5 linked regions of the Pseudoduganella albidiflava genome follow. The protein of the gene in region 2 interacts with the protein of the main gene of each other region in a pairwise test. Links are inferred from orthologs where the notes say so. Each region holds a gene or a part of one and is shown on either strand. Other genes may lie near its edges. The genes, in order: EYF70_RS10560, secA, secB, secG and ybgC.

The links.
Region 1: the proteins of secA (region 2) and EYF70_RS10560 interact in binary tests that used the Escherichia coli proteins (3 or more experiments, as listed by UniProt). The link is inferred for Pseudoduganella albidiflava from one-to-one orthologs.
Region 3: the proteins of secA (region 2) and secB interact in binary tests that used the Escherichia coli proteins (3 or more experiments, as listed by UniProt). The link is inferred for Pseudoduganella albidiflava from one-to-one orthologs.
Region 4: the proteins of secA (region 2) and secG interact in binary tests that used the Escherichia coli proteins (3 or more experiments, as listed by UniProt). The link is inferred for Pseudoduganella albidiflava from one-to-one orthologs.
Region 5: the proteins of secA (region 2) and ybgC interact in binary tests that used the Escherichia coli proteins (3 or more experiments, as listed by UniProt). The link is inferred for Pseudoduganella albidiflava from one-to-one orthologs.

Annotation. Positions count from the first base shown.
Region 1 is NZ_CP036401.1:2,509,200-2,512,135, forward strand. The notes cover bases 60-2,872. They hold EYF70_RS10560 (maltoporin), read left to right. Parts: upstream 60-759; coding sequence 760-1,986; downstream 1,987-2,872. Other genes in these bases: EYF70_RS10555 (carbohydrate kinase family protein), read left to right, coding at 60-554; EYF70_RS10565 (HAF repeat-containing PEP-CTERM protein), read right to left, coding at 2,063-2,872. Outside these bases: more of EYF70_RS10555, read left to right, coding at 1-59; more of EYF70_RS10565, read right to left, coding at 2,873-2,936.
Region 2 is NZ_CP036401.1:5,708,468-5,711,896, forward strand. Bases 83-3,388 are described here. They hold secA (preprotein translocase subunit SecA), read right to left. Parts: upstream 3,052-3,388; coding sequence 283-3,051; downstream 83-282. Other genes in these bases: EYF70_RS23635 (lysozyme inhibitor LprI family protein), read right to left, coding at 83-169; EYF70_RS23645 (DciA family protein), read left to right, coding at 3,317-3,388. Also shown: more of EYF70_RS23635, read right to left, coding at 1-82; more of EYF70_RS23645, read left to right, coding at 3,389-3,429. UniProt on the Escherichia coli protein: Required for protein export, interacts with the SecYEG preprotein conducting channel.
Region 3 is NZ_CP036401.1:6,606,209-6,609,261, forward strand. The notes cover bases 124-3,053. They hold secB (protein-export chaperone SecB), read left to right. Parts: upstream 124-1,315; coding sequence 1,316-1,792; downstream 1,793-3,053. Other genes in these bases: gpmA (2,3-diphosphoglycerate-dependent phosphoglycerate mutase), read right to left, coding at 124-377; EYF70_RS27375 (rhodanese-like domain-containing protein), read left to right, coding at 481-882; grxC (glutaredoxin 3), read left to right, coding at 899-1,159; EYF70_RS27390 (SH3 domain-containing protein), read left to right, coding at 1,904-2,344; EYF70_RS27395 (NAD(P)H-dependent glycerol-3-phosphate dehydrogenase), read left to right, coding at 2,467-3,053. Outside these bases: more of gpmA, read right to left, coding at 1-123. UniProt on the Escherichia coli protein: One of the proteins required for the normal export of some preproteins out of the cell cytoplasm. It is a molecular chaperone that binds to a subset of precursor proteins, maintaining them in a translocation-competent state.
Region 4 is NZ_CP036401.1:1,550,490-1,553,476, reverse strand. Bases 110-2,973 are described here. They hold secG (preprotein translocase subunit SecG), read right to left. Parts: upstream 1,850-2,973; coding sequence 1,370-1,849; downstream 110-1,369. Other genes in these bases: tpiA (triose-phosphate isomerase), read right to left, coding at 2,188-2,937; EYF70_RS06645 (NADH-quinone oxidoreductase subunit A), read right to left, coding at 648-1,007; EYF70_RS06650 (NuoB/complex I 20 kDa subunit family protein), read right to left, coding at 168-644; EYF70_RS06655 (NADH-quinone oxidoreductase subunit C), read right to left, coding at 110-150. Outside these bases: more of EYF70_RS06655, read right to left, coding at 1-109. UniProt on the Escherichia coli protein: Subunit of the protein translocation channel SecYEG. Overexpression of some hybrid proteins has been thought to jam the protein secretion apparatus resulting in cell death; while this may be true it also results in FtsH-mediated degradation of SecY.
Region 5 is NZ_CP036401.1:4,852,110-4,855,171, forward strand. What follows is about bases 78-3,016. They hold ybgC (tol-pal system-associated acyl-CoA thioesterase), read left to right. Parts: upstream 78-1,312; coding sequence 1,313-1,720; downstream 1,721-3,016. Other genes in these bases: EYF70_RS20105 (SDR family NAD(P)-dependent oxidoreductase), read left to right, coding at 387-1,136; tolQ (protein TolQ), read left to right, coding at 1,808-2,500; EYF70_RS20120 (ExbD/TolR family protein), read left to right, coding at 2,510-2,950; tolA (cell envelope integrity protein TolA), read left to right, coding at 2,954-3,016. Outside these bases: more of tolA, read left to right, coding at 3,017-3,062.

The sequences.
Region 1 (2,936 bases), 3.2 Mb from region 2 along the record:
TCGACGCCGCCGAGGTGATCCACCTGGGCAGCCTGGCGCTGGCGCGCGAACCCTTGGCGCAGCGGCTGGTGGAGCAGGCCGTGCTGGCACGGCGCGCTGGCCGCCGCATCGCCTTCGATCCGAACTTCCGCAACGAGATGCGCGATCCCGCCTACCGGCCGGTGTTCCAGCAGGTCGCCGCGATCGCCAGCTACATCAAGGTGTCCGATGAAGACCTGGAAGGCCTGTTCCCGGGGCGCTCGCCGGGCGACGCGCTGGCCGAACTGCGCGCGCTGGCGCCGGACGCCGAGATCCTGCTCACGCGCGGCGCGGATGGCCTGACGCTGTTCAGCGGCGAGCGTGTGCTGGAAGCTCCGGCGCGCCGCGTGGCGGTCGTCGACACCGTCGGCTGCGGCGATGCGTCGATGGCGGGCTGGATCAGCGGCATGCTGCTGCATCCGGACCTGCCGGCGCCACGCCAGCTGGCCCGCATCGCGGCGGTGGCCGCGGTGGCCGCGATGCATGCGGGGCCCTACGCCCCCTCCGCGCAGGAAGCCGACGCGCTGCTCGACTAACGGCTCAGCGCCACCCGGGCAGCGGACTTTCCCCGCCTGCCACCCGAGCCGTCCGGTGCGCCGCCGGAACGGCTCACCCATCCCGTCCCGACCCATTGAAGCTGCCGCGGCTCCGTGCCGCGGCGGGAGGGACGCGCTTTGCCTCGCGTTCGCGCGCCGTTCCGGCACACGGACCTCGAACCAATTGAAACCATCAGGAGACATCATGCGCATGAATCGCATCGCGCTGGCGCTGCTCGCGCTCGCGCCGGTTTTTCCCGCGGCCGCCGTGGAGGTCCAGCCGTACTTGCGCGCCCACGCCGGCGTCAATTCCGAGCATGGCGGACAAACCTGCTTCGGCCTGGCCGGCGCGGAGTCGAAGTACCGGCTGGGCAACGAATGCGGTGTCTATGGCGAGCTGCTGCTCGGCCAGGAACTGCAGCGGGGCACCGACGGCTCGGCCCTGAAGGGCTACGCGATGCTCAACCTGGCCAACGATGCCGCGTCCAGCAATGCGCGGCGGCCGCAGGGCGGCTGGTCCATCGGCCTGCCGCAAGCCTACCTGGCGCTGGAAAACCTGCCCGCCCTGGGCGGCGCCACGCTGTGGGCGGGGCGGCGCTACTACAAGCGCGAATCGACGCACATCACCGACTTCATGTACTGGAATCCGTCCGGCCTGGGCGGCGGCATCGAGAACCTGCCGGTCGGCGGCCTGCGCTTCAGCTATGCCTTCCTGCACGACGACCGGGAGACGATGCCGACCATGCAGGCCGGCGATACGGCCAGCCGGCACGACTTCCAGCTGCGTGGCCTGGAGGTGAATCGGGGCGGGTCGCTGGAGTTCGGCGTGACGCTCATCCACGGCAACGGCGAGGGCGACCGCCACGGCGGCTCGATGCTGACCGTGCAGCACCGGCAGGGCGGCTTGCCCGGCGGCGGCGAGAACCGGCTTGCGCTCCAGTGGGGCACCGGCGCGGGCGCCGACAATGGCGCCACCGGCGACACCAGCAACGGCAGCGACGTGCACCGGCTGCGCATCGTCGAGGGCTGGCATGCCCAGGTCAATGGGCGCCTGGGCGCCGAGCTGGTCGCCGTGTGGCAGCGCGATACGGCGCACGATCCGGCCAAGGCGAAGACCTGGGCCAGCGCGGGCGGGCGCGTGTCGTACGGCATCACCGACCATGTGAAGCTGCTGGCCGACCTCGGGCATGACCGGGTGGCGCCACGCAACGGCGAGACGCGGCGGCTGACCAAGTTCACCGGCGCGATTGCGCTGTCATCGGGGCCAGGCTACTTCGAGCGCCCCGAACTGCGCCTGTTCTTCACGCATGCGCGCTGGAACGACGCGGCCCGCGCCGCGGCGGCCGATGGCGATCCGCTGGCCGCGAACGGCGTATTCGGCAAGGCGCTCAGCGGGTACACGGTGGGTGTCGCGTTTGAGAATTGCTGGTAGATCGCGTGCGGCGCCATGCGTTGCCGGAGCCGCCCCGCACCGGAAAGCCGGCGCGTCCCGCGCCGGCTTTCCCGCCTCAGCGGCGGCGCCGCCCGGCCCAGCCCAGCACGGCCACCCCGGCCAGCAGCATCCCGTACGTGGCCGGTTCCGGCACCGGCGACAGCAGCACGACATGGAGATCCGAGCCGTCGTATGCCGTGCCCAGGATCTGACCCGCTTCATTCACCTCGGTGACGCCCAACCTCCAGCCTTCGGCACCCTCGGTCAGCGCGGTGAGCTTGGTCTTGACGCCATTCTCGACGATGACACCCCAGCCATCCTGGTCGGTACCATAGATGCGGCCGCTTGCGTCGATGTACGAAATCCTCGACAAGTCGCCGTGCGATTCCGTCGTGCCGTCGGCGCGGATGATGAAGGCGTGGCTGGAATGCAGTTCGTCGCGACTGCCGAATACGTCGCCCCGCTCCGAGATGCCGTCGACACTGTAGCCGAATTCGGACTGGAAAGTGCCCAGGTCTTCCATTTCGCCGTCGGTCCAGCGGAACACCCGCCCATAGCCTTCCTCGGTGCTGGAAATGCCCGCGACCTGGCCCCGCTCGTTCAGTGCGCTGGCCCACGTGTAGTTGCCACCCAGCGAACCCAGGTCCACCATGCCGCCCGCTTCGCTCCACAGGTAGCTGCCGAACGCCACGTTCGGCTTCCCGTAGGTCACCAGTACGGAGCCGGCATTATTGACGGCGTATGCCGTACTCGAGATGCCAGCCAGGCCGCCCAGGTCCCGGTAGGTGCCGTTGGCGTACACGAATGCCCGGTCCTCCCACGTCGACGTCCCGGCCCTGCCCACGATGGTGCCGTGGTCATTGATCCCCCACGCGCTGCTGGAGACGATCGAGGAGGGTACCGGCACGGCGGCAATCCCCGATGCCGAGTATGTCTGGGCGACATAATCG
Region 2 (3,429 bases):
ACAGCACGGCTACCTCTTCATCCGCCTTCGACAGCGCGGGATCGGCACAAATGATGGCCTCCACGGGCGTCGCCGCTTTCTTGCAATCGAAACTGGCCGCGTGCGCCGCCACGGGCAGCGCGGTGCCGAGGCAGGTGGCGAGGGCAAGAATGATGGTGCTGGTTTTCATGGGCGGGCGGCGCGGGAGTAAAACGGCGATGGTAATGCAAGCGCCTGTCGAGATGTGAACAACCGGGATCAGGTACAGGCAAAAAAAAACCGGGGCACGCCCCGGTTTCTTCATCAAGCCAGCTTGCCGTGGCAAGCCTTGTACTTCTTGCCGCTGCCGCATGGGCAGGGGTCGTTGCGGCCGACCTTCGGCCCGACCTGCACCGTGGCCTCCTGCATGCCGCCGGGAGCCGGATGGGCGGTCGGCGCCAGCAGTTCTTCCGGCGCCGCGTTCGGATCGAAGTCGGCGTGCTGGAAACTCACGTTTTCCAGGTGCGTGGCAGCAAGGGCCGCCTCGGCCGCTTCGACTTCCTCGCGCGACTGGATCCGCACCGTCATCACCTGGCGCACCACTTCGTTCTTGATCAGGTCCAGCATCTGGGCGAACAGTTCGAACGCTTCGCGCTTGTACTCCTGCTTCGGGTTCTTCTGCGCATAGCCGCGCAGGTGGATACCCTGGCGCAGGTGGTCCAGCGCCGCCAGGTGTTCGCGCCAGTGGCTGTCCACTGCCTGCAGCATCACGCTGCGCTCGAAGCCGCCGAACGCTTCCTTGCCGACGATGGCGATCTTGGCGTTGTACTGCTCGTCCGCGGCGGCGACCACGCGCTCGACGAGGTCTTCGTCGGTCAGGTTCGATTCCTTCTCCAGCATTTCCGTCAGCGGCACGTCGATGCGCCATTCGGCAGCCAGCGCGGCCTGCAGGGCCGGCACGTCCCACTGCTCTTCGACCGATTCTTCCGGCACGTACTGGCGCACCAGGTCGGTGAACACGCCGTGGCGCAGGTTCTGGATCATTTCGGCGATCTCGGTGGCTTCCAGCAGCTCGTTACGCTGCTGGTAGATCACCTTGCGCTGGTCGTTGGAGACGTCGTCGTATTCGAGCAGCTGCTTGCGGATGTCGAAGTTGCGGGCCTCGACCTTGCGCTGCGCCGATTCGATCGAGCGCGTGACGATACCGGCTTCGATCGGCTCGCCTTCCGGCATCTTCAGGCGTTCCATGATGGCGCGCACGCGGTCGCCGGCGAAGATGCGCAGGAGCGGATCGTCCAGCGACAGGTAAAAGCGCGAGGAGCCCGGGTCGCCCTGGCGGCCGGAACGGCCGCGCAGCTGGTTGTCCACCCGGCGCGATTCGTGGCGCTCGGTGCCGATGATGTGCAGGCCGCCGGCCGCCACCACCTGCTCGTGCAGCGCCTGCCAGCCATCGCGCAGCTTTTGCGCGCGCGCTTGCTTCTCGGCGTCCGACAGGTTCGGATCGGCTTCCAGGAACTTGATCTGGTTCTCGACATTGCCGCCCAGGACGATGTCGGTACCGCGGCCGGCCATGTTGGTGGCGATCGTGATCGCCTTCGGCGAGCCGGCCTGCGCGATGATCTCCGCTTCGCGGGCGTGCTGTTTCGCGTTCAGCACGTTGTGCGGCAGCTTGGCCTTGTCGAGGATCGACGCCAGCAGCTCGGAATTCTCGATCGACGTGGTACCCACCAGCACCGGCTGGCCGCGCTCGTAGCAATCGCGGATGTCGGTCACCATGGCCTGGTATTTTTCCTGGGCCGACTTGTATACCTGGTCCTGCTTGTCCTTGCGGGCGGACGGGCGGTTCGGCGGGATCACCACGGTTTCCAGGCCGTAGATGTCCTGGAATTCGAATGCTTCCGTATCGGCGGTACCGGTCATGCCGGACAGCTTGGTGTACATGCGGAAGTAGTTCTGGAACGTGATCGAGGCCAGCGTCTGGTTCTCGTTCTGGATCTTCACGCCTTCCTTCGCCTCGACCGCCTGGTGCAGGCCGTCGGACCAGCGGCGGCCCGTCATCATGCGGCCGGTGAATTCATCGACGATCACCACTTCGCCGTTCTGCACCACGTAGTGCTGGTCCTTGTGGTACAGCGCATGCGCGCGCAGCGCGGCATACAGGTGGTGCACCAGCGTGATGTTGGCGGAGTCGTACAGCGAGGCGCCTTCCGGCAGCAGGCCCATTTTCGTCAGGATCGCCTCGGCCTTCTCGTGGCCGGCTTCGGTCAGCAGCACCTGGTGCGCTTTCTCGTCCTTCGTATAGTCGCCCGGCACTTCGACATTGCCCTTGCCGTCCGGCTTTTCCTCGCCGATCTGCAGGGTCAGCAGCTTCGGCACTTCGTTGATCTTGTGGTACAGGTCCGTGTGGTTCTCGGCCTGGCCGGAAATGATCAGCGGCGTGCGGGCCTCGTCGATCAGGATCGAGTCGACTTCGTCGACGATCGCGTAATTCAGGCCGCGCTGCACCCGGTCGCGGATGTCGAACACCATGTTGTCGCGCAGGTAGTCGAAACCGAATTCGTTGTTGGTGCCATACGTGATGTCCGACGCATAGGCCTGCTGCTTGACCGAGTGTTCCATCTGCCCCAGGTTGACACCCGTGGTCAGGCCCAGCCAGCGATACAGCTTGCCCATGGTTTCGGCGTCGCGCTGGGCCAGGTAATCGTTGACGGTCACGATGTGCACGCCCTTGCCGGACAACGCGTTCAGGTAGGCCGGCAGGGTTGCCGTCAGCGTTTTGCCTTCACCGGTGCGCATCTCGGCGATTTTCCCGTAATGCAGCACCATGCCGCCGAGCAGCTGCACGTCGAAGTGGCGCATCTTGAAGACGCGCTTGGACGCTTCGCGGCATACGGCAAAGGCTTCCACCAGCAAGTCGTCCAGCGCCTCGCCGGCTGCCACGCGTTCCTTGAAGGCGGGCGTCTTGGCCTGCAATTCGGCGTCCGACAGCTTTTCGTACTCGGGTTCGAGAGCGTTGATTGCTTTGACGGTTTTTTGGTACTGCTTGAGCAGCCGCTGGTTACGGCTGCCGAAAATCGCGGTCAGTAAGGACATGCTTGAATTCTTGAATAAACGCCGTTTAAAAAAAGCTCGCTTCGCGACCTCGCCCAAAGCCTGTGGCAAAAGACCATGATTTTAGCACGGGGGTACATGGGGATGGCTGCCGGAAAGACAATAGCCTCAGGGGAACTTGCCGTTCGCTTTACAGCTCACCCTGCAGCTTCCCGTGCAGTGCGCCCGACTCCTGTCCGGCATCGCATGCACCCGCCGCCACGCCGCCGTTGCTGCATGCACGGCGCGGCTATGCTATGTTTCGCGCATGCGATTCAACTCCTTCAATGCCTTCGACCAGACCCGCCGGAACCGGACGGCGGTCGAAGCCACCGACTTCCTGCGCCGCGACGACCGCCTCGCGGCGTTGCTGCCGGCCGT
Region 3 (3,053 bases), 900 kb from region 2 along the record:
TCTTCCAGCGATGGCGGCGGAATATCGTAGCTGCGGCGCCAGACCAGCACCTGCTTGTCGCCGAACTTGGCGGCGGTCTCGCCCTTGTCCAGGCCCTGCAGGGCGCCATAGTGGCGCTCGTTCAGGCGCCAGTCGTTCTTCACCGGCAGGTACATCAGGTCCATTTCATCGAGCGTCAGCCACAGGGTGCGGATGGCGCGCTTGAGCACCGAGGTGTAGCACAGGTCGAACGTGTAGCCTTCGCGCTTGAGCACTTCCCCGGCGGATTTCGCTTCCTTCACGCCTTTCTCGGTCAAGTCCACGTCGGTCCAGCCGGTGAAACGGTTCTCGAGATTCCACGTGGACTCGCCATGACGCATGAAAACAATTTTGTACATAGAGCAATCTTCTCAGGAGGGTAGGATAGGAAATCGTCGGCCGGGGCCGTTGTTCGTCTTCTATTTTATAATGCGCGGATTGACTTCAACCAATGGAAGCTAAGTGAAATTCATCCTCGACCATATCTTTCTCGTTGGCATTGCCGTGTTGTCGGGCGGCGCGCTGCTGTGGCCAGCGCTCACGCAACGGGGCAAAAGGGCGACGCCGCAGCAGGTTACACTGTTGATAAACCGCGCCAAAGCCACCATTGTGGACGTACGCGACGCCGCCGCCTTCGGTGAAGGCCACCTGCCCGATGCACGCAATATCCCGCTGGGGGAACTGGCCAAGCGCAGCGGCGAGCTGGACAAATTCAAGAACAGGACGGCCGTGGTCGTCTGCCAAAAAGGGACGCGCGCCTATGGCGCCGCAAAGATTCTGGAAAAGGCGGGATTCGCCGATGTGGTCGTTCTCGACGGCGGCATCGAAGCGTGGAAAACCCAAGGGTTGCCGATCACCAAGTAAAGAAAGGATTACCGCCATGACCGCTCAAGTAACCATGTACACCACCGCCATCTGCCCGTACTGCATCCGCGCCGAGCGGCTGCTGGAAAGCAAGGGCATCAAGAATATCGACAAGATCCGCGTCGATCTCGATCCGGCGCAGCGCCAGGTGATGATGCAGAAGACGGGGCGCCGCACGGTGCCGCAGATTTACGTGGGCGAAACCCACGTCGGCGGCTTCGACGACCTGTATGCGCTGGACCAGGCCGGCCGCCTCGATCCGCTGCTGAATGGCTGACGATTTACGTCGATTAATAAAAATGCAACGCGGGGCAAAAAAAGGCTGTTCCGCATATTTGTTTTGCTACAATTGCCCACGCGTTTGATCCAGGCCAGCACAACCGGCTCGGGGCGGACGACGATAATCATCTGTCCAATTCATTGAAAGCGTTCCATGTCTGACGAAAACCTGCAACCCGTATTCCAAATCCAACGCGTCTACCTGAAAGACATGTCGCTGGAACAGCCGAATTCCCCGGCAATCTTCCTGGAACAGCAAGCTCCGTCGATCGAAGTAGCCCTGGACGTGGGCGCCGTGCCCCTGCAGGAAGGCATCTTCGAATCCACCGTGACGATCACCGTGACCGCCAAGGTAGCCGACAAGGTGGCGTTCCTGGTGGAAGGCAAGCAGGCAGGCATCTTCGAAGCACGCAACATCCCGGCCGAACAGCTGGATCCGCTGCTGGGTATCGGTTGCCCGAACATCGTGTACCCGTACCTGCGCGCCAACATCGCCGACCTGATCACCCGTGCCGGTTTCCCGCCAGTCCACCTGGCCGAGATCAACTTCGAAGTGTTCTACCAGCAGCGCCTGCAGGCTATCGCCGAACAGCAAGCCAAGACCGCCGAAGGCACCAACACCGTTCAGTAATCGCTGAACCGGGAGCGGCCGGGGGCATCCCCGGATTGAATTCCCGCAGCCGCTTCTCCCATTCAAAGGCCCATTGTGGCCTTTGATCATTTTGGACGAAAGTTTTTAGCAATGAGTATTACCCGCTTGATAATAGGAGCCGCTCTGCTGCTGAGCACCACCAGCTGGGCTGCCGATTACAAGACGGTTGGCGCGGCGCCCGCCGTGCTGTACGACGCCCCGTCCACCAAGGGCGTCAAGCTGTTCATCGTGCCGCGCGGCGCGCCGCTGGAAGTCGTGCTGACCTATGGCGACTGGGTCAAGGTGCGCGACATGTCCGGCGACCTGGCCTGGACACCCGCGCGCGGCCTCTCCTCCCGCCGCAACGTCATCGTGCGCGTACCGAACGTGAAGGTGCGCACGGCCGAGGATGACACGTCCGCCGTGGTATTTACGGCCGACAAGGGCGTTCTGCTGGAGCTGGGCGAGCCCGGCGCGAACGGCTGGGTCAAGGTGCGGCATCGCGATGGCTTGAACGGCTTCGTGCGCAGCAGCGACGTCTGGGGTCTTTGATACCGCCGTGGCGGTATCGCTGATATTGGATACCGAGACGGCGATGTAAGGCGTTTTTGGATACCGCAACGGCGGTATCGGGGTTTTTTGATACCGCCGCTGCGGTATCCGGGGTATTCGACATGCAAGAGAATCAAGCGAACCGGCGCCGTATTACCGTACTGGGCGCCGGTGCCTGGGGCACGGCCGTCGCCATCGCCGTGGCCGCGCGCCATGACGTGCTCCTGTGGGGCCGCAACGCCGATGCGATGGCCGACATGGCTGCCGCACGCGACAACACCCATTACCTGCCCGGTTTTCCCTTTCCGCCGGCATTGCGCGTGACAGCCGATTTCGACGAGGCCGTTGCCCACGTGCAGCGCGACGGCGCTGCCGATGGCGAGGAGGGCTTGCTCATCGCAGCCACGCCCGTCGCCGGCCTGCGGCCCTTGCTGCACAGCCTGAAGGGGCGGCCGATCCCGAACCTGGTCTGGCTGTGCAAGGGGTTCGAGTACGAAACAGGCTTGCTGCCGCACCAGATCTTCCGGGATGTGCTGGGCGACGAGATCGCCGGCGGCGCGCTGTCGGGTCCATCCTTCGCGCAGGAGGTCGCGCGCGGCCTGCCCTGCGCGCTGACCATCGCTTCGACCTCGGCGGCATTGCGCGACTGCGTGGTGGCCGTGGTGCACGGCGGTACGATGCGCGTCTATTCAAGCGACGACCTGATCGG
Region 4 (2,987 bases), 4.2 Mb from region 2 along the record:
TGCGGCATTGTCGCGCAGCGTCTGCATCACTGCGTGGTAGTCGTCGGCCTTGACGACCAGGGTGATTTCACCGAGGGCCACGCTGAGCGTGACGCGCTCGCCCAGGGCGCCGGTAATGGCGCCTTGCAAAGCTTCCAGTTGTGTTGTCATATATCTTGAGCGCCCCGTTACCGTGCAATCGTATTGGTGCGCTTGATCTTGTTTTGCAGCTGCATGATGCCGTACAACAGTGCCTCGGCGGTCGGCGGGCAACCCGGCACGTAGACGTCGACGGGCACGATGCGATCGCAGCCGCGCACGACGGAGTAGGAGTAGTGGTAGTAGCCGCCGCCGTTGGCGCACGAGCCCATCGAGATGACCCAGCGCGGTTCCGGCATCTGGTCGTACACCTTGCGCAGTGCCGGCGCCATCTTGTTGCACAGCGTGCCGGCCACGATCATCACGTCGGAGTGACGCGGCGACGGACGGAACACGACGCCGAAGCGGTCCATGTCGTAACGGGCAGCGCCCACGTGCATCATTTCAACCGCGCAGCACGCCAGGCCGAACGTCATCGGGAACATCGACCCGGTGCGTGCCCAGTTGATCAGCTTGTCGGCCGAGGTGGTGATGAAACCTTCGTTTAATACGCCTTCAATAGCCATGGCTTATTCCCAATCAAGGGCACCTTTCTTCCAGATATACCAAAAACCGACGACGAATTCAGCGATGAACACCATCATCGTCACGTAGCCCTGCCAGCCCAGTTCGCGCATGGAGACGCCCCATGGGAAGAAGAAAGCCGTTTCAAGGTCGAACAGAATGAAGAGGATTGCGACGAGGTAGTAACGCACGTCGAATTTCATGCGCGCGTCTTCGAAGGCTTCGAAGCCGCACTCGTAGGGGGAGAGCTTCGCCGCGTCGGGGCGATATGGACCCAGCAGACGGCCCAGTACCTGGGGGGCTACACCGACACCGATGCCGACCAGGATAAATAGAAGTACGGGGAAATAAGTTTCGAGGTTCACGATAGGGTCACAGCTGTTGTTGAACGACCGGTTGGCGAGGTACCACACCGTTGCGGTGCGGTCTGGAAGCTCGACCCCTATCGAATGCTGAGACGGGGACCGAACGACACATCCTCGTAAAAAAACCAGCTAGAGGCTGTGAGGACAAACTCCTGGGCCTTTTGCTGGCTTCTCAAATTTCTGGTGCCGACGACGAGACTCGAACTCGTACAGCTTGCGCCACTACCCCCTCAAGATAGCGTGTCTACCAATTTCACCACGTCGGCATTAAGGCCGCTATTCTACTCGTCTTTGCGCCGTTTGTTAATGTCAATTGCGCGATATCAAGGAGAAAAACGGCAAAAACTTCAAAATTATTCGTTTTACTTCGGTACTGCGGGCGCGGGAGCCGTTGCCGGCGCAGCGCCTTCAGTGACACCTTCAGTGGCACCCGTTGCAGCGCCTTCGGTCGTGGCAGCCGGCACGCCGGCGTTCGAGGCAGGTGGCACGCCGGCATTCGCTGCCGGTGCTGCCGGCGCAGCAGGCGCCGCCGCCGGAATGGCCGCCGAACCCTTGACCGGCACGGTCACGTTCTGCAGGATGCCGCCACCGCTGTTCGCGGTACGGCCATTGGACATCACCGCCAGCCCGAGCGTCGCACCGAAGAAGATCGCCGCCGCCAGCGCCGTCGACTTCGACAGGAAGTTCGACGAACCGCTGGCACCGAACAGGCTGCCGGACGAACCGGAACCAAACGCGGCGCCCATGTCGGCGCCTTTGCCGTGCTGCATCAGCACGAGGCCGATGATGGCCAGCGCCGATAAAACCTGTACTACCACGACCAGATTGAACAAGGTGTTCATGCTATTCCATTCTCAATTTTAAATGCGCGGGCTTGCGGCCCGCCTACCCCACCCGTTACCGGGATGTTCCTGCACTGCCGGCCGATTGGCCGTTCAGTTAATATCCATTATCGGCACGCCAACCCGGCAATTACCAGATTCGCTACCCGGCCATTGCCAGCCGATTACCAGCGATTACCGGGCAATAGCTGGTCGATAGCTGGGCAATAACCGATTCAAGCCGCGCTTACCGCCCGGTTACCACATCACCGGCAGGCAATTACCAGCCGTTACTAATCCGGCATTACCGCTGGCGTTCGAAAATCATTTGCCGCCGAATTTGCTGCTTGATTTGCTGCTCAGTTTCCTGCTTTTGCGATGCCCAGGAAATCCTGCGCCTTCAGCGATGCGCCACCGATCAGGCCACCGTCGATATCGGCCTGGGCCATCAGATCTCCCGCATTCTCGGGCTTCATGCTGCCGCCGTACAGGATCTGCAACTTCGCCGCCGCCTCCGCGCTGCGCACCGCCACCTGCTTGCGCAGCGCGGCGTGCACTTCCTGCGCCAGCGCCGGCGTGGCCGTCTTGCCGGTGCCGATCGCCCACACGGGCTCGTAGGCCAGCACGATCTTTTCCAGCGCCGGGTTTTCCAGCACGTCGAGCACCGCTTGCAGTTGCGCGCATACCACGACGTTGGTCCTGCCCGCCTCGCGCTGCTCCAGCGTTTCACCCACGCACACCACCGGGGTCAGCCCGGCGTTGAGCGCGGCAAGCGCCTTTTGCGCCACCAGCTCATTGCTTTCGTGGTGGTACGCGCGGCGCTCGGAGTGACCGACGAGCACGTAGCGGCAACCGAATTCCTGCAGCATCGAGGCCGCCATCTCGCCCGTGTAGGCACCGGCGGCATAGGCCGACACGTCCTGCGCGCCCCACGCGACCGGCGTTCCGGACAGCTCCGCCTGGCACTGCGCCAGGTACGGCGCCGGTACACACACTGCCATATCGGCATTGCCGGCGGCATGGCCTGCGACGATCCCGCGTAATAATACAGAATTGCCGGCAAGGCTGCCGTTCATCTTCCAGTTTCCGATGACGAGTTTGCGACGCATGGCTGTCCGAGTTGTTTGAGTTGTAAGGTAACCCGGGATTGTAACGTGCT
Region 5 (3,062 bases), 860 kb from region 2 along the record:
TTACTCCGATTAGGACTGGCAGATAGGATCGAATGACGAAGGCCGGGTAAGCGAAGGCAGCCCGGTCGCACGTACACTCGCGCGATTCCATCGTGGCTGCCCAGGCGAACGGCGTTGTGACATCTCACGTTCCCCGGTGGATCCCCACCTTTCGCCCGCGGTGCCGGTGGCGCCGCTGGCTTTTCGCCAGTTACGTGAGACATAAATGGAGCCAAGATTGTATGTGATGTACTGTGCAAGAGCAAGGAAGCGTGCCGCGCCAGGCGTCCCGCGCCATTGGTAGCGCGACCACAATGCTGTCGCTTCGGCTACAATCGGGGGTTGACCGGCTTCGCCGGACCGTTTTGACCAAATCCCGCCAACAATCGCAACCTCGAGGAAAGCACATGATCGTCTTCATCACCGGCGCCACCGCCGGTTTCGGCGCCGCGATGGCGCGCATCTTTGCCACCAACGGCCACCGCGTGCTGATTTCCGGCCGCCGCGAAGACCGGCTGGAAGCGCTGGCCGGCGAACTGGGGCCGAACGTGCGCGCCGTGCCGCTGGACGTGACCGACAAAGCGGCCATCCACGCGGCACTTGCGGCGCTGCCGGCCGACTGGCGCGACATCGACGTGCTGATCAACAATGCCGGACTGGCGCTGGGCATCCGTCCGGCGCACGAAGCAGCGCTGGAAGACTGGGAAACCATGATCGCCACCAACTGCACCGGCCTGGTCACGATGACCCGTGCCGTCCTGCCCGGCATGGTGGAACGCAATAGCGGGCTGGTCATCAACCTGGGCTCGGTGGCCGGCCGCTTCCCCTACCCCGGCGGCAATGTCTATGGCGCCACCAAGGCCTTCGTCGACCAGTTCACGCTGAACCTGCGCTCGGACCTGGTGGGCACCGGGGTGCGCGCCACCAATATCGCGCCGGGCCTGTGCGGCGGCACCGAATTCTCGAACGTGCGCCTGAAGGGCGACGATGCCGCGGCGGCGAAAGTGTACGAAGGCACCACGCCGTTGACGGCGGAAGACATCGCCGCCACCGCGTACTGGATCGCCACCTTGCCGCCGCATGTCAACATCAACATGATCGAGCTGATGCCGACCTGCCAGGCGGCGGGACCGCTGGCGGTCAAGCGCGCGGGCTGATACCGTGCCGCCGTGCATTGCCCAGGCGAATCATTCGTAAGCGATTGTTACAAGTATTGGTCGTTTGCAGGGGATTTGTTTAACTGCCCAGCTTGACATGCTGTCAGCAAACTTTTGGCAACGTTGTATGCTAAATGACGTAGAATGTTGCCTAATAACACTTGTAACAAATGATCATGCCATCAGAGTTCACCTGGGAAGTCCGTGTCTATTACGAGGATACGGACGCGGGCGGCATCGTTTATTACGCGAATTACCTGAAGTTCTTCGAACGTGCGCGTACCGAATGGCTGCGTGCGATCGGCGTTGGCCAACAGGCGCTGCTGGAAGCCCACGATGCGATGTTCGTGGTGAAGAACGTGAGCGCGGACTATCATGCGCCGGCCAAACTGGACGATGCCCTAGAATTAACACTAGTTATCGAGAAGCTTGGCCGTGCCTCCATCGTGTTCCGGCAGCAGGCATGGCGTGGCACGACCTTGCTTAACACGGCGCTGGTCAAGATCGGCTGCGTCGATTCCGCGCTGCGTCCCCGCGCCGTGCCCGACGAAGTGGCCGAGCGCATGCGTGCCTATGTAGCGTAGCGCCGGCCGGGCAGCGTCACCGATGGGCAGGCGGATGCCACCGCCAGCATGACCCTTTGCCGTACTTACATTCTAACTAATTCATAAATGAACGGTTCCCAAGATCTTTCCTTCATCGCCCTCATCTCCAACGCCCACCTGATCGTCCAGCTGATCATGGCGTTGCTGCTCGGCCTCTCGATCGTCAGCTGGACCTACATTTTCAAGAAATGGTTCGACGTGCGCGCCGCGCGCCGCCTGACGATCGACTTCGAGAAAACCTTCTGGGCCGGCGGCAACCTGCACCAGCTGTACCAGGCCGCCGGCAGCAACCGCGCCAACAATGGCGCGCTGTCGCGCATCTTCGAAGCGGGTATGGGCGAGTTCATCAAGGGCAAGCAGGCCGTGGCGGCCAACCGTGAAACGTTCGATGGCGGCGCGCTGCTCGACGGCGCCCGCCGCGCGATGCGCGCCGCGTTCCAGCGCGAGATGGATGTGCTCGAATCGCACCTGGCATTCCTGGCGTCGGTCGGTTCCGTCTCGCCGTATATCGGCCTGCTGGGCACCGTGTGGGGCATCATGAACGCCTTCCGCGGCCTGGCCAACGTGCAGCAGGCCACGCTGTCGGCCGTGGCGCCCGGCATCGCCGAAGCGCTGATCGCCACCGCGATCGGCCTGTTCGCGGCGATCCCGGCGGTGGTGGCCTACAACCGTTTTTCGCACGACATCGACCGCCTGGCGATCCGCTTTGAAAGCTTCGTCGAGGAATTCTCCAACATCCTGCAGCGCCAGTCGCGATAGGGGTCCATCATGGCGTCTTCCTTCAACAGTGGCAGCATGCGTGGCGGCCGCGGCCGCAAGCTGAAGTCCGAGATCAACGTCGTGCCGTATATCGACGTGATGCTGTGCCTGCTGATCATCTTCATGGTGATGCCGAGCTCGAACAACCCCAGTTCGATCGACCTGCCGCATGCGGAAAAATCGGTGCGCCCACCGGATGCGTACATCCAGGTCACGATCAAGCCCAATGGTGCGCTGTCGATCGGCATCGCGGGCAAGAATGCCGATGCGCCCGAGACGGCGCCGAACCGCGATGCGCTGGTGCGCAAGCTGGCGGCGCTGCACGAGGAGAATCCCGACTATCCGGTGCTGATCGCGGGGGACAAGGAAAGCAAGTACGACGACGTGATCCAGCTGATTTCCGAAGCGAAAAAGATGGGCATCAACCGCGTCGGTCTGGCGACGAAGTAAGGCATGGCGACGAGTGAAGCAAACAAGGGTGGCCCGTACCGGGTCCCCCGGCATGACAGCGGCTGGCGCGCGTTCGGTCTCGCGCTGGCCACGCACGCGCTGCTGTTCCTGT